Regions from separate parts of the Bacillus sp. iso_77 genome, predicted to be linked through region 2. Evidence: predicted binding sites of a transcription regulator. Region 2 holds the regulator's gene; the other holds the start of a gene.

Region 1 (3,164 bases), 700 kb from region 2:
GATCGGCAGTATGTTAGGTGTGGCGGCTCTCCAAGTAGGGGCAGGCGCCTTGACAGGTCATGATTTGATTCCTTACTGGCCAGCCCAAGCGAACATTGCGTCACAGGTATTTCTAGGGGCAACCATCGGGTCAAAAATGAATAAACAAATGTTTGTCGGGCTAAAAAATACCTTGATTGTGGCCGTCGTCAGCTCAGCCGGATTGATTGCTGCGACCGTTCTCAGTTCAATTGCCATCGCAGAAATAACAGGTATTTCTGTCATTACGGCCATTCTTGCTTTTTCGCCTGGCGGTATTGCGGAAATGGCCACAACAGCTGTTACACTTCATGAGGATTCCACATTTGTTGTGGCTGTACAAGTCGTTAGAATTATTTTGGTCATCGCCATGCTGCCACCGTTTTTTCGTTTCTTACATCATGTCTGGGCAAAAAGACAGACTGATTATAAAGCCGCTAAATAAAAAGAGCCGCTTTGCATAAGCAGAGCGGCTTTCAGATTATCTGACAACGGGCTAAAATGATGTTGATTTTAGCCCGTTGTCTTCTTTTCAGCGTGATAGAAAACCTTTGCAGTCTAGGAAGGTCGAGCACCAGAGCGGAGCGAATTTGACATTCGTGAGCACTGGAGCGCAGACATGACAACGAATGCGAGGGTTTGTCTACACGCTGAGCCGCTTTGCATAAGCAGAGCGGCTCTTTTTTATTCATCATGATTCCTTTTTACACCGACTACTTGATCCTTTGAGATCGTTCCAAAATGCCGGCTGTCAAAGCTATGTATTCGATTATCTCCGATCACGAAGTAATGATTGTTTTGTATGTTCTGACGACCGGTGATGGCTTTTAGCTGAAAATCACCTGTTAGGACGTTGCCCATTTTATGTTTTTTCTGCTCTTTTAAATACGGCTCTTTCCATTTTACACCATCAACAAACAGTTGATCATCTTCATATTTGATTGTTTCTCCTGGAAGTCCAATGACCCGTTTGATCAAGATTTGATTTTTAGGGCCATGAAATAACACATAGTCAAACCGGCTAATTTTCGTGAGTTTTGGCGAGAACTTGTTAATTAATAATTCTGTTCCATCTGTAAATGTCGGGTCCATACTAACCCCTTCTACTTTGTACGTGACAAACATGAAATTCTTTACTTGGAACAACAAGACAATGCATGTAATAATCATGAACCATAGCAATGGCTTCTTTTTCATTAAGAGCCTCCTTTGTCCTCACGCTGACTCATCCGAATATTCAACCTATTTTCTACTCTCTTTCCAACATACCATAATAAAGCAATGACTAGAACCGCAAAAACACTTCTTAACGGATTCTTTACTAAAGCTGAAATGTCATAGCCGATAAAACTAATAATAAAGAGCATGACACACTTCCCTGATAAAGCAGCTAATGAGAACTGCCAGACGCTGATTCTTGATAGACCTGCTACGACATTAACGGCAGCAGAAGGTGTAAAAGGAAAGCAGAGTAAAATAAATAACGGACCAAATCCCCGCTTTTCAACCCAAAGCATTAGCTTTTGAATAGAAGGGTGTCTGCTAATAAAGTTCAGCATCCTCATCTGTCCAAATTTTCTGATCAGTAAAAAGACAAGGATAGACCCTGCACTTGCACCAATCCAGGTCAATAAAAAGCCTTCCCATAGCCCAAAAGCATTTGCATTGGCCACCGCAAATGCCACGAGAGGTAAAAACGGTAGAAATGCTTCTATTAAAGGGAGTAATATAGCCACAATGGGTCCAAAAGCCTTGTAGCTTTCAAAAAATGATGTGATATTTTCATGAGTAAATATAGAAAGAAATAATGGCAACTTGTTTGACTCCTTCAAGGTTTGTCTATCTTTCATTTTACATGGAAAACATAAAAATATACAAATGAATCCCTCTCAGCCCCCCTTGAGATTTTTTAATTCATCCGATATAATAAATAAGAACAAATGTTCTATAAATAAAGAAAGCAGGCATGGACATGACGAGATTATCAAGCGTACAGCTTCAGATGATGGAACAGGCCATCTTTCTTCCAATGGTCATCTCCATCCTCAATCGTGATTTGACGTACCTTAAAAAACATCAAACATTCAAACTAAATGAACCATATATTCAGCTAGTCACCTCTTCATTAAAAGAAGCACAAAAAGCCCTTTATCAACTGAAACAACAGTTACGTAAAGAAAAAATGAACGTACAGCAAATTGAACACGATGAAGGATTTACGACATATTTATTTCTGATAAATGGCTATGAAGAAAAGCATAAATATTTTAATCCCCGTATACGTCATCGTGTAGAGGAAATGCTCACCCATTATTTCCTCCATTCAGGAAAATAATATGGTTATATTTTACATTTATAGAAGGAACTCTTCAGTTGTTGGCGAATTGATTTTTATACCAAAAATTAGGAGGTTCCGAATCATGTTCAAAAAAATAACAGCACTCACCTTAGCAGCAGGATTACTTGTGCCAAGCACAGTGTCAGCATTAGAACCACTGCAGACAGGAAAACAAGCCCCAGCAGCATCTGCACAAATAACAAGTGTAGCCTATACAACGGTTTCTATCGTTGGAAAACGAGTGAAGTTTGAAGTGAAAGCACTCGAAAATCCTTTCAACATGAATTACTATAATCGAATTGCTTGGACGAGTACGGACGAAGAGCCAAGTGTATTCAATGACAATATTCTATCGGTCATTGTCGCAAAAAAAACCGGACAGACTTATCAAGTCTTTTCATACGAAGCGCTCATTTCGGTAAAGGACAAGATTGAATCAGGTCAAAAGGTGTATGGCTGGGCGCTTGCTTTAAATGGTGTGTGGTACCCAACGATGCCTGCAACCCTCTATTATTAAAAAAAGCCTGCCACAGTGGCAGGCTCCAGATTGTTGAAAAAGGGCTAAAATGAACTTTATTTTAGCCCTTTGTCTTCTTTTCAGCGTGATAGAAAACCTTTGCAGTCTAGAAAGGACGAGTACTGGCGCGGAGCGAATTTCACATTCGTGAGCACCAGCACGCAGGACTGACAAAGAATGCGAGGTTTTGTCTACACGCTGAAGCCTGCCACAGCGGCAGGCTCTTTCTCAATTATGACAATTCGAGCTGTTTTCTCAGCTCTTGTCTCACTTCTTCTAATCCTGGTCCAT
Region 2 (3,164 bases):
TGCCATTGGTGCAGCGCCCATCGGCATTCCAGGGTGACCGGAATTCGCTTTTTCAATTGCGTCTATGGAGAGAGTACGTATTGTTGCAATAGATTTCAATTCAATCGTTTCCATATAAATCCCCTTCCGTATCTTGTGTACACCATTATCATAAATCTACTGTCCTTTTTTCACAACTATTTCACGCCGAAAAAGAAGGATTTTGTCACATTTAGTTTATCGATCACCTAAAAACTTATGCAAATATGAAAAAAGATGAGAATATTCCTCCCATCTTTTCAAAAATAAAGAAATGATGACCTTTAATGAAGATTCTGGTCTCTTTCTCTTTTTAATTTTTCTGGTGTGACATCGTTTCCTTCTGGATCGACGATTTTCACGGTTTTAAGTGTATTTTTCATAGAAGAACGAAAAGCCTTTAAATATTCCTCTCTTAATTGCTTCTGTTCTGTTTTCTCAGCGTCCGACAAACCGGCCTCTTTCGACTTTTTTGAAAGCTCATTGATTCTTGCAAGCTGTTCTTTAGAAATCATGACAAACTCCTTTAAAACATTTTCTCTACATACTACTAAATATCAGTCATTTTTACAACAAATCACGCTTTAAGTCGCAAGCCCTTTTTCATATTCTTGGTACCTTCTATGGACGGTTGCTTTTGAAATGTCAAAACCAAGTGCCTGCAATGTCACTGCAATTTCAGCGAATGTCATGTTGTTTTTTCTTAATCGAACAATTTCAGAAATCGGTACTTCAATACGTTCGCGGCCAGGCGCCTGTTCTTGGTGTTTTAAATTTAGTTCGGGTTGATACCCTCGCTCAACAGCTTTTTTCATCCCACGCTTAATTTTCAAATTATGAATTTTCCGCTGATACTCTTCTACAACGCCTACAATCTCAATGACCATCTCGTCTGCTTCTGAAAGCTCAAGCTCTCCTCTATGAAATACGCTGTACACCTTGACTTTTTCTTTAAACAGACAATGAAGAAGAGCGATTTTCGCCTGCCCTCTTCCAAGGCGTGTCTCATCTTGAATGAGAACAGCATCGATTTCTTCCTCTTTCAGCGCAGCCAGCATGTCAAAAACACCGTCACGATCAAGATCGTATCCACTCGCTTTTTCTTTAATCACTTTGACTACATTCATCTTGTGCGCTGCAGCTAAAGCAAGCAGTTCTTCTTCTTGTCTTTTAAGCGAGGTTTCTTGCTCTTCTTTGGCAGTACTTACTCTCGCATAAATGATTGCATTCATGTCTTCAATCGACCTTTCTACTGTACTGTTGCAAGTTGATATACGACTGGATGCTCTTTTTTAACTGGAATCACAAGGATATCTCCCGGCTGGATGTCAGTTGAAGCGAGATCATTGTGTTCAGTTACCCAGTCAATAAAAGCATTTTTATCGATTGATTTACTGTCGTTTACTTGATCAGCTAATCCCCAAAGAGTATCACCTGATTGAACCTCTATTTTAACATATTGATTTGGATCATTATGGCTAGTGACTGCAATAAGTGAGAGAAATATGCCAACGATGAATGAGAATAGCCCAATAAAAATAATAGATTCCTTTAACCTCATAATGTCATCTCTCCTAATAGAATGTGTGTTCGTTCTTTCTGACACTCATTATAAATACGAACAAACGTTTCTGTCAAACGTTTTTTTCGAACCTATGTTTGTACTGTTAGGAAAAACATGCTATAATTTCTTTAAAATTGACGTTTTGAGGTGCAAAAGATGACGAAGCTATCAAAAAGACAACTCGATATCCTGAAATTCATAAAAGAAGAAGTAAAAAGCAAGGGTTATCCCCCATCCGTTCGTGAAATTGGCGAAGCTGTCGGTCTAGCATCCAGCTCAACTGTCCATGGACATTTAGCTAGACTAGAAACGAAAGGTTTAATTAGAAGAGACCCAACGAAACCTAGAGCGATCGAAGTACTAGATGAAGAGGAAATGAATATTCCAAAAAGCGCTGTAATGAATGTTCCAGTCATCGGAAAAGTCACAGCAGGCTTGCCTATCACGGCTGTTGAGAATGTAGAAGAATATTTCCCACTTCCAGAAACTTTTGCAGCGCCAGATGAACAAGTATTTATGCTTGAAATTATGGGAGAAAGTATGATTGATGCAGGTATTTTGGACAAAGACTACGTCATTGTGCGTCAGCAAAGCACTGCCAACAATGGAGATATTGTGGTGGCTATGACAGAAGAAGATGAAGCAACAGTGAAACGTTTTTATAAGGAAGATACACACTTTAGATTACAGCCCGAGAATCCATCAATGGAACCGATTATTTTACAGAATGTGAGTATACTAGGTAAAGTGATTGGCGTATTTAGAAATATTCATTAAAAAAAGCCGGTATTTCATCAATTGCTGATGAGAGCCGGCTTTTTCTTTTATGAACAAGAATATGCAAGAATACTGGAGCTTGGGAACGAGCCAAATGTAAAGTTCGGCCATATGAAACCCGTTGTACGGCCAAAAGGCTGCGAGGAAAGAACATACATGAGAAATACTTGACCGTTTCTAAGGAACACAATGGTCCACCTTCTATTACATCCAGCTGCAAATTGAACCGTTTGCTGGCTTCCGCCTACACTCTGCCCCGCAATGAGCGGCTGCATACTTTGAGGCTGAGAGACTGCTTGTTGATATTGCGAGATGATATGCTGCGGCGGGGCTGGCGGGACCGATTGTCCTCCTGCACCTTGCCCAGTCCCTCCGAATGGCAAACCGGGAAATCCTCCAACTTGAGAAATAGGAAACGCCGGCATGCTTTGTACCTGCCGATCGTACAAGTACCCATTCCACGTACCTTCATATGGATTATACATACTAAACACCACTTTCTTAGACATTCATCACGACAGTATATGTCATACATAAAAAAAGAGTGTTGAGGAGACAAATAGAAATCTTTCCAAAAGACGTTTTATTCTTCTTTAGAACGGTTAAATACTAATGAGGAAGAAAAAAATAAAAAAATGAAAACTTTTTGTCTCCCTCAAACGTTATATAGATAGAAAGAAAAGAAATAAAAAACATTTAGATTTAATACTTGTAATATCTCTGTAACTATTGTAACATTTGTAACATAAGAAGTTTTCATTGAGAAAAGGAGGCAATCGCCTTGAAAAAATTATTTGTTTTATTA

What was found. Region 2 encodes LexA, which represses DNA repair genes until DNA is damaged. Its sites were predicted from a motif close to CGAACATATGTTCG; they were not measured.
Region 1: AC0VYC_RS05220 (YhjD family protein) is a predicted target of LexA. The motif match lies at 1,952-1,965, and genes of this name have one in related genera.

Annotation. Positions count from the first base shown of each region.
Region 1 is NZ_CM149683.1:1,038,889-1,042,052, reverse strand. It holds gene AC0VYC_RS05235 (AbrB family transcriptional regulator) at 1-463, shown strand, start outside; gene lepB (signal peptidase I) at 703-1,215, opposite strand; gene AC0VYC_RS05225 (TVP38/TMEM64 family protein) at 1,215-1,832, opposite strand; gene AC0VYC_RS05220 (YhjD family protein) at 1,991-2,353, shown strand; gene AC0VYC_RS05215 (enoyl-CoA hydratase) at 2,439-2,873, shown strand; gene AC0VYC_RS05210 (LCP family protein) at 3,106-3,164, opposite strand, start outside.
Region 2 is NZ_CM149683.1:1,736,688-1,739,851, reverse strand. It holds gene tkt (transketolase) at 1-114, opposite strand, end outside; gene AC0VYC_RS08785 (DUF896 domain-containing protein) at 303-533, opposite strand; gene AC0VYC_RS08780 (YneB family resolvase-like protein) at 603-1,250, opposite strand; gene yneA (cell division suppressor protein YneA) at 1,268-1,579, opposite strand; gene lexA (transcriptional repressor LexA) at 1,739-2,359, shown strand; gene AC0VYC_RS08765 (hypothetical protein) at 2,407-2,844, opposite strand; gene AC0VYC_RS08760 (IseA DL-endopeptidase inhibitor family protein) at 3,141-3,164, shown strand, end outside.